3 linked regions of the Thiorhodovibrio winogradskyi genome follow. The protein of the gene in region 3 interacts with the protein of the main gene of each other region in a pairwise test. Links are inferred from orthologs where the notes say so. Each region holds a gene or a part of one and is shown on either strand. Other genes may lie near its edges.

What was found.
Region 1: the proteins of rho (region 3) and yhbY interact in binary tests that used the Escherichia coli proteins (3 or more experiments, as listed by UniProt). The link is inferred for Thiorhodovibrio winogradskyi from one-to-one orthologs.
Region 2: the proteins of rho (region 3) and hfq interact in binary tests that used the Escherichia coli proteins (3 or more experiments, as listed by UniProt). The link is inferred for Thiorhodovibrio winogradskyi from one-to-one orthologs.

What each region holds. Positions count from the first base shown.
Region 1 is NZ_CP121472.1:400,691-403,727, forward strand. Bases 1-2,883 are described here. They hold yhbY (ribosome assembly RNA-binding protein YhbY), read right to left. Parts: upstream 1,654-2,883; coding sequence 1,348-1,653; downstream 1-1,347. Other genes in these bases: Thiowin_RS02035 (PilZ domain-containing protein), read left to right, coding at 86-442; Thiowin_RS02040 (TatD family hydrolase), read left to right, coding at 471-1,280; Thiowin_RS02050 (YhdH/YhfP family quinone oxidoreductase), read right to left, coding at 1,692-2,687; Thiowin_RS02055 (hypothetical protein), read left to right, coding at 2,830-2,883. In the rest of the region: more of Thiowin_RS02055, read left to right, coding at 2,884-3,037.
Region 2 is NZ_CP121472.1:379,172-382,320, reverse strand. The notes cover bases 155-3,149. They hold hfq (RNA chaperone Hfq), read right to left. Parts: upstream 1,784-3,149; coding sequence 1,526-1,783; downstream 155-1,525. Other genes in these bases: mutL (DNA mismatch repair endonuclease MutL), read right to left, coding at 3,106-3,149; miaA (tRNA (adenosine(37)-N6)-dimethylallyltransferase MiaA), read right to left, coding at 2,081-3,028; hflX (ribosome rescue GTPase HflX), read right to left, coding at 206-1,501. Outside these bases: FtsH protease activity modulator HflK, read right to left, coding at 1-85. UniProt on the Escherichia coli protein: RNA chaperone that binds small regulatory RNA (sRNAs) and mRNAs to facilitate mRNA translational regulation in response to envelope stress, environmental stress and changes in metabolite concentrations.
Region 3 is NZ_CP121472.1:4,223,554-4,226,551, forward strand. The notes cover bases 125-2,968. They hold rho (transcription termination factor Rho), read right to left. Parts: upstream 2,253-2,968; coding sequence 996-2,252; downstream 125-995. Other genes in these bases: Thiowin_RS19240 (paraquat-inducible protein A), read right to left, coding at 125-956; trxA (thioredoxin TrxA), read right to left, coding at 2,472-2,798. In the rest of the region: more of Thiowin_RS19240, read right to left, coding at 1-124. UniProt on the Escherichia coli protein: Facilitates transcription termination by a mechanism that involves Rho binding to the nascent RNA, activation of Rho's RNA-dependent ATPase activity, and release of the mRNA from the DNA template.

The sequences.
Region 1 (3,037 bases), 3.8 Mb from region 3 along the record:
ATAAAGCCGGTATCAATAATGGGTATCAGAAATGGGCAACAGCGACCAGCACCAAAAAAACGGCATTGGTAACCAGGATTAACTGATGGAAGGCGAAAAAAAAACCGGCCGTCAACGCATTCTTAGCTTCGCCATCAAGGACAAGAATGCCCTCTACGCCGCTTATATGCCCTTTGTCAGAAACGGTGGGCTTTTTATCCCCACCAGCAAGCGTTATCAACTAGGCGACGAGCTTTTTTTGCTGCTGCAACTCATGCAGGAGTCAGAGCGTATCCCGGTTGCGGGAAAAATTATCTGGATCACGCCGGTTGGCGCCGAGGGCAATCGTGCCGTGGGAGTCGGTATTCAGTTCAGCGATCAGGACAAAGGCATCGCCAGACGTAAAATCGAGGAATATCTCGCTGGCGCGCTGGAGTCTGATCGTGGCACCCATACGATGTAGTTTTTAATGGACTCCTTTGGCTTATCCGATGTTTGTTGATTCTCACTGCCATCTTGATCGTGTCGACTTAAGCGCCCATGGGGGCGACTTTGCCGCCATGATGGACCAGGCTGGGCAGGATGGGGTGAGCCGCATGCTGTGCGTCAGCATCGACTTGGAGCACTATCCCGCCATGCGAGCCCTGGTCGATCCCTATACAGAGGTGTTGGTGTCGGTCGGTGTGCATCCGAGCGAACAGCAGGGTCTTGAGCCCTCGGTGGCGGACTTGGTCAAGCTCGCCAGCGCCGATGCGCGTGTGGTTGCCATCGGCGAGACCGGCCTCGATTATCACTACAATGAGGGCGATCTCGACTGGCAGCGCGAGCGTTTTCGCCGCCACATTCAGGCCGCGCGGGACTGCGGAAAGCCCCTGATCATTCACAGTCGGGACGCCCGCGAGGACACTATCTCCATCTTGCGTGATGAGAAGGCGGCCAGGGTCGGCGGTGTAATGCACTGCTTTACCGAGACCTGGGAGATGGCCCAGGCGGCCTTGGAACTCGGCTTTTATATTTCCTTCTCGGGCATTCTCACCTTCAAAAATGCCGAGGCACTCAGTGACGTCGCCCGTCAGGTTCCGCTTGAGCGCCTGCTAATCGAAACCGACGCACCCTATCTCGCGCCCGTTCCACATCGGGGCAAGAAAAACGAACCCCGTTTCCTGCCTCTGGTGGCGGAGAAGATCGCGGAAATCCGTGGCCTTGACCCAGCGGAGGTCGCGGCCGTGACGGCGCGCAATTTCGAGCGGCTTTTTCTGCATGCCAAGGGCGGCAATGAGATGCTGGGTGGTGCAAGCTAGAATCGCTATCGCCCAGCCGTCTTGAGCAGCCTTCTTCTCAAGATCGGCCGGGACAATTGGCGGACAGCTAAACGGCTGGTAAACCGAGCGGTTCCGTCTTGTCGGGATTTGGGCGGTAGAAGCTGGCGCTATTGCCTACTCGCTGCACCAGTTCAGCCTTCGTGTCTTCAAGGATGGCGGCGATCAGCCGGTCTCGCTCGTCGCGGTCTCCGGCGCTGACTTTAATTTTGATCAGCTCATGGTGGTCCAGCGCAATGCGGATCTCCCGCAATACGGCCTCGGTCAAGCCATGCTGGCCGAGCATGACCACGGGTTTGAGATGATGCGCCTGCTGTTTCAGCCAGTGACGTTGTTTATTGGTGATGCTAGGCATGGTAAAGGTCGGGTTTTTAGTCGTCGGGGCCTGGGCGCTTAGTCGGTGGAGTGCGGATTCACCAGTACCCGGCCATGGGTCTGTCCGTCAAGCATGCGCTCAAAGATGACGGGCAGCCGGTCAAGGCCAATGCTATCGGTGCGGATCGGTTCCAGATTCAGTCGCCAGTCGCTGCCAAGGTGGCTCCAGAGCTTCTGACGCAAGTCCCTGGGTACATCCACCGAATTACAGCCGAGCAGCTTGATGCCGCGCAGAATAAAGGGCATGACTGTGGTGTGAAGCTCGGTTCCCCCAGCCAGGCCAATGCTGGCGATACAACCATTGGGGGCCAGGGTGCGGGTGATCTGCGCGAGCATGGCGCCACCGACATTGTCGATGGCGCCGCCCCAGACGGCTTTCTCGAGGGGTCGTTGCCCAGTGGGTAGTTCATCGCGCGCAAGAATCTGCTTGGCGCCGAGGTTCTGCAGCCAGGCCTTTCGCTCGGACTTGCCAGACACGGCCGCGACCTCGAACCCAAGCTTGGCCAGCAGGGCCACCGCGATGCAGCCAACGCCGCCGCTCGCCCCCGTGACCAGGATCGGCCCCATGCTGGGTTCCTGACCATTGAGCAGCATCTGATGGACCGCTAGAGCGGCGGTCAGACCGGCGGTGCCGAGCGTCATGCTCGCGGCGAGATCCAGACCCGGCGGCAGCGCGGTGAGCCAGTCACCAGGCACGCACAGGTACTCGCAATAGCCGCCATCATGGTCGAAACTTAGCCCCCAGCCGGTCACCAGCACCGCATCGCCGGGGTGAAAGTCCGCATGGGCCGAAACCTCCACTGTGCCGCTGGCGTCAATGCCGCCGGTCAGGGGAAACTGGCGCAGAATTTTGCCCGTGCCGGTTCCGGCCAGGGCATCTTTGTAATTGACCGAGGAATAGCGCACTCGGATCAGCACCTCCCCCGGCTCGGGGTTGGCGATGGTCAGGGTTTCGACTCCGGCGTGATGACCGTTAGCGTTGTGATGAATGCGAAAGGCGCGGGCAGTTCTCATATCCGGCTCTTGGTTTGGCGCGCAAGTGGCGCGGGCGAAATGGGAGCGATACCTTATCATGGAACCCAAAACAAGCGACTCCCGGTCGCGGTCAGCGGCGGTAACGGCAAGGCTCTCGGTAAGGCCCTCGGGGTGGTGGCTGGTGCTGGCCTGTCTTCTGCTCGCGGTGCTAGCGACTCTGGTGCTCAAACTGCGGCCCCTGCTGCACACACCAGTTGCGACCTTGGTTCAAGCAGCGGCAAGTTGCGACCTGGGCCAGCGTCCCTGCATAGCCGAATTTGCCGATGGCGGGCAGATAACACTGGCCATCGCGCCGGCCGGCGTTCCCTTGGTCACACCGCTGCAGCTGG
Region 2 (3,149 bases), 3.8 Mb from region 3 along the record:
CGTCGAGATCGGGCGGTCCGCCCTGGTTTCCCTGCTGGGACCCCCAGGGGTCTTTGCCTCCGCCTCCCGGCTCGTTCCAGGCCATAGTGTCTCCGTCTGGGCTAATCGTTCTTTAAAGGTGATTCGAAGGTGCTAAATGCGTGCCGCGCCACGACCATCGAACGGGCATTTTAGGTTTTCCCGGCCCGGGGGACAATGCGCAGCCTTACCATACAGGAAATTCCCTTGGCTGGGGTCGCGCACGACCCTGGCGCCGCAACTCCCGCTGCAGTCGCTCGGGCTCGATCATCACCTCCAGGGTCCAGCCACCGTCATCCCTGGCTTGTTCGGCAAGAATTTGCCCGTGTCGATAGAGCCAGGCGCGCAACGCACCCTCGGAAGGATTTAGCTCAAGCTGACAATTTTCAACCTGGCCGCGAAAGCGCTCGGCCAGTGCGTCCACCAGCAGATCCACGCCCTCACCTGTTCGAGCGGACAGCCATACCGTGCTGACATTCCCCGCCGCGTCCCGATCAACCCGCGGACGCTGATCCTCAAGCTGGTCGATTTTATTCATCACCCGCAGGCGCGAAATCGACTCGGCGCCGATCTCCGTCAGCACCTGCTCAACATCCCTTTCGCAGCGCTCGCGCTCCTTGCCCGCCGCATCGATCACATGCAGCAGCAGCGCCGCCGAGCGCGTTTCCTGCAAGGTCGCGCGAAAGGCCGCCACCAGCTCATGTGGCAGCTGGCTGATAAAGCCCACGGTATCCGCCACCACCACGGCCGGGGCATTGGGCAGCTCCAAGCGTCGCAGGGTGGGATCCAGGGTAGCGAAAAGCTGATCGGCCTGAAACACCCCGGCCGCGGTCAGCCGATTAAAGAGCGTGGACTTACCGGCATTGGTATAGCCCACCAGGGAGACGGTGGCGATCTCGGCGCGATCACGCGCCTGGCGCCCCTGGGCGCGCTGGGTCTCGATCCGCTCGAGGCGTTTGTTCAAGGCGACAATGCGCTGGCCGAGCAGGCGCCTGTCGGTCTCGAGCTGGGTCTCGCCCGGTCCGCGCAGGCCGATACCGCCCTTCTGGCGCTCAAGATGGGTCCAGCCGCGCACTAGGCGGGTTGACAGGTGCCGCAGCTGCGCCAACTCCACCTGCAGCTTGCCCTCGAAAGAGCGCGCGCGGCGGGCGAAAATATCCAAAATCAGCCCATTGCGATCCACCACCCGACAGGACAGCCGACGCTCCAGGTTGCGCTCCTGGGCCGGGCTCAGGGCATGGTCGAAAATCACCAGTTCGGCGCCCGTGGCGGCCAGCTGCTCGGCCAACTCAGCCGCTTTGCCCTGGCCAATAAAAAAGCGCGGATCGGGCGCGGCGCGGGTACCGGTGAGCCAGCCCACCTCAAGCGCGCCGGCGGCCTCGGCCAGCAGCCGGAACTCGGTGCTGGCTTCCGCGTCCAGCTTTCCGCCGATGGCCAGCTGCACCAAAAGAGCGCGTTCGCCCGCGTCCGGCCGCTCAAACATGGCAAACCCGCGGCAGGTACCGCCTCATTCCGCCTCGCTCTCATCCAGGTCGAGGTCATCCTCTGGATAGGACCATTTGACGTTGCGTGACGGCACCACGGTGGAAATCGCGTGCTTGTAGATCATCTGACTGACATTGTTCTTGAGCAACACCACGAACTGATCGAAGGACTCGACCTGTCCCTGGAGCTTGATGCCATTGACCAGAAAAATCGAGACCGGCACGCGCTCTTTGCGCAATGCGTTCAAAAACGGATCCTGAAGACTGTGTCCCTTCGACATAGTGAAATTCTCTTGTTGTTATTGGGCAGCCCCATCAACGCATGATCGCAACGATCATCCACCGCCGTTCTGCACACCACGGAGGAGGCCGGCAACCGCGGCAATCAGGCTCGCAGGGGCCAGGTCGCGACGATGCGCTTGCACGCATAGGACGTCAATGCAAGTGATACGTTATCACAGAGCCGCCGGGTCATGGTCTCACTGGCGACCTTTGGTCCGACGTCCAAGCAAAAAAGGCGCCATTCTTGTCACCTTGCGGCCAGCAAGCGCCCTGGGCCGCGCCAGGGCCGCGCCAGCTCAGCACTCACCGATGGCCGCCAGATTTGCCAGCCTCTCCAGCGCCCGATCCAACAGGGAGCCCCCCTGGGGCAGCCAGATGCAATCGCTCTCGGATCTCAGCCAGGTCATCTGCCGCTTGGCGAGTTGCCGCGTTGCCGTGATGGCAAGCTCGCGCATGCGCGCGAAATCACAGTCGCCATCCAAATAGTGCCACATTTGCCGATAGCCGACCGCGCGCATCGAAGGCAAAGCGGGATGCAGATCACCGCGCGCGCGCAAACGCGCCACTTCGGCTTCAAAACCCGCCGCCAGCATGGCATCGAAGCGCTGCGCAATGCGCTCACGCAAGGCCTGACGTTCGCGCCCGGATGATCCAGCCTGTCCCACTGTCGGACCGGGCGCCTTGACGAGTTTCACGACCCGATAAGGCAAGTGTTGCGCGGCGGCCTCCGCCCAATGGTCCCCGAGTGCGCGCCCAGTAGTCAGATAGACCTCGAGCGCGCGCTGAATCCGCTGCGGATCATTGGGGTGAATGCGCGCCGCGCTGGCCGCGTCCAGCACCGCCAACCAGCGATGCATCCGCGCCGAGCCCATGCGCTCAAGCTGGCGCGACAGATCGCGGCGCAACTCGGGGTGCGCCCGCGGCAGGGGCGCCAGCCCGCGTACCAGTGCACGAAAATAGAGCATAGTGCCCCCAACCAGCAGCGGCACCCGACCCACGCCGGTGATCTCTTCCATGGCCCGCAATGCATCAAGGCGAAACCGCGCCGCGGAATAGGCCTCGCCGGGATCGAGGATATCCATCAGCCGATGCGGCACCCGGGCGCGAATCTCTGGCGACGGCTTGGCGGTGCCGATATCCATGCCCTGATACACCAGCGCCGAGTCGACACTGATGATCTCACACGGCAGCCGCTCGACCAAGTCAAGCGCCAGGGCCGTCTTGCCGGCCGCGGTTGGCCCCATCAGGAAGATTGCTGGTGGCAGCGAATCCCATTCCACCGGACCCGCCCCAGCAAGTCCCTCGCTTGGAGTCGCGTCTTTCATTGCCCGCGCAGAAACAGCCGATCCAACTCCTGCCGCGAGA
Region 3 (2,998 bases):
ACCAGCAGCATGTCGGCGGCGCCGGTGCGGGCCAGTAGCAGCACCACATCCATGATGCTCTTGCTCTGAAAATACAGCACCTGATCGGTGAAGCGCACCGGCTGATCAAGCAGCAGAAAGCTCAGCTCGGTGATGCGGGCTTCGATTTCCAGCATGGGCGTGAGCACGCCGACGGCAAGTAGCACCAACACGGCGCCGGTCAGGAGCCCCAGCACCTCGGGCAGCAGGCGCCCGGCTGTTCGCGTCCAGAGCAAATTGAGCGCGAACAGGGCCAGCACCAGGCCAAGCAGTAAAAGCGCGTTTTGCCGACTGTGTTGCTCGCCCTCCTGGATACGGACGTTTAGCCACTCGGCACAGTCCACACCAGTTTCGCAGCCATGGCGCGTGAGAATGGCATTGAAAGCACTGTAGTCGACCCGCGCCAGACTGGTCGCGGCGGCCTGGTCGAGCAAACGGGTGAGATAGCCTTGAAGCTCGGCCCTAGTGTGAGGCTGCTGCAGTTCAAACAGCAGCTGGTCGGCATAATAGGGCACGCGCGCGCGCAGACTGTCGAAGTCAATCAGCCAATCCCGCACCCGCTGCTCCAGGCCGCCCCGCACCCGCTCAAGCAAGTTGCCGCCGGATTGATTGCGACGCTCCAGATAGCCCTGGATCTCCACCAGCAGGCGGTCGAGAATTTGCTCTAGGGCGCGTTTCAGGCCCGGGCGGCTGTCCTCGTTGATCTCGAAGCTGTCGATCTTGCGGGCAAGAATGTCCCCCAGCTGCTCCACCCACAGCTCGGCATTGAAGAGACCGTATTTGACATCGCGCAACTCAGCCAGCGCGCTTTTGTCCTGCTGCAAGGCGCGCAGGTCGGAGATGAGTACCACGGCCAGCCAGACCGCGACGCCGAGCAGCAGCGCGGACAGCACGGCAACCGCCAGACGCCGAGCCGGTGGCGGGCCAATGGAGGTCATGGCCGCGGCGCGCTCCAAACGCCCGGCCAGGCCCCGAGACTAGCCGCGCATGGAATCGAAGAACTCCCCATTGGTCTTGGTGTGCCTGAGCTTGTCAACCAGAAACTCCATGGCCGCGAGTTCATCCATGGGATGCAGAATTTTGCGCAAAATCCACATCTTTTGCAGCTCGGCCTGGGCCATCAGCAGCTCCTCGCGGCGAGTACCGGAACGATTGATGTGGATGGACGGGAAGATACGCTTCTCGGCGATGCGCCGGTCGAGGTGAATCTCCATGTTGCCGGTGCCTTTGAACTCCTCGTAAATCACATCGTCCATGCGCGAGCCAGTGTCGACCAGGGCGGTGGCCAAAATCGTCAGGCTGCCACCCTCTTCCACATTGCGCGCAGCGCCGAAAAAACGCTTGGGGCGTTGTAGCGCATTAGCATCCACGCCGCCGGTCAGCACCTTGCCCGAGGATGGCACCACTGTGTTGTAGGCACGTGCCAGACGGGTGATGGAATCGAGCAGAATCACCACATCACGGTTATGCTCGACCAGGCGTTTTGCCTTTTCGATGACCATTTCGGCCACCTGCACGTGGCGAGTGGCGGGTTCGTCAAAGGTGGAGGAGATCACCTCGCCACGCACCGAGCGGGCCATTTCAGTGACCTCTTCCGGGCGCTCGTCTATCAGCAACACAATCAGGTAACAGTCGGGATGGTTGTGCCCGATCGACTGGGCGATATTCTGTAGCATCATGGTCTTGCCCGCCTTGGGCGGAGAGACAATCAACCCGCGCTGGCCGCGGCCAATGGGTGCGACCAAATCAATGATGCGCGCGGTAATGTCCTCGGTGCTGCCATTGCCAATCTCAAGCCCGAGGCGCCTTTGCGGAAAAAGCGGCGTGAAATTCTCGAACAGGATTTTGTTCTTGGTATTCTCCGGCCGGTCAAAGTTAATGTCGCTGACCTTGAGCAGCGCGAAATAACGCTCGCCTTCTTTCGGTGGGCGAATCTTGCCGGAAATGGTATCCCCGGTGCGCAGGGCAAAGCGTCGAATCTGACTCGGCGAGACATAGATGTCGTCCGGGCCGGCAAGGTAGGACGCATCAGCCGAACGTAAAAAGCCGAAACCGTCCTGGAGAATTTCCAGCACGCCGTCGCCGGAGATATCCTCCCCACGCTTCGCCTGGACCTTAAGAATGGAGAAGATCAGGTCCTGCTTGCGCGAGCGACCCACCCCTTCGATCTCCATGGACTGCGCCAGTTCGACCAGACCCGGGATGGGCATTTTTTTTAATTCAGTGAGATTCATTAGAGGTGCTCGAAAACCGCATGGAAAAGGCCGCCGTCCGGGCAACCTTCGCAAGGTCGGCGGATGCGGTGCGGGATGTGGGCGAAGGAAGGAACGGCGTCGGAACCGACAACCGCGGGATCGCGACGGAGGTTGGGGCGAATAACAGGTCAGGAGATAGCTGTCGGGCGTCGCAACGCGCAGCCGAGAGCGTCGCCATGCACACCGTCGCGACGCGAGTTAGAGGTTGCTATCGATAAAGGCCGTGAGTTGGGATTTGGACACGGCACCGACCTTGATCGCCTCGGCCTCGCCGTTCTTGAACAAAATCAAGGTTGGAATACCACGCACATTAAAGCGCTCGGTAACGGCACGGTTCTCATCGATATCAACCTTGGCCACCTTAATGCGCTCGCCATATTCCTCGGCAATCTCTTCGAGGATTGGCGCAATCATTTTGCAAGGTGCGCACCAGTTGGCCCAGTAATCAACCAACACAGGTGTCGCGGACTGCAAAACATCCTGTTCGAAAGTGTCATCCGTTACATGGAGGATTTTATCGCTCACAGTGTACAGTCTCCATTGAGAGGTCAGCGTTTTAGTTTGGGATTGAGCGGTCGCACGCGCGCCTAGCGGTTGCCCGGCTGCAAGGTGACGCCATGCGGCAGCGACCAAGGCCTGGGAAATTGGGGGACATTTGGGGCGAAGCTTGCGCCCCATCATTCTGAATCCCGACCGACGCTGTCATGCCCGGCTTATCCGGATGA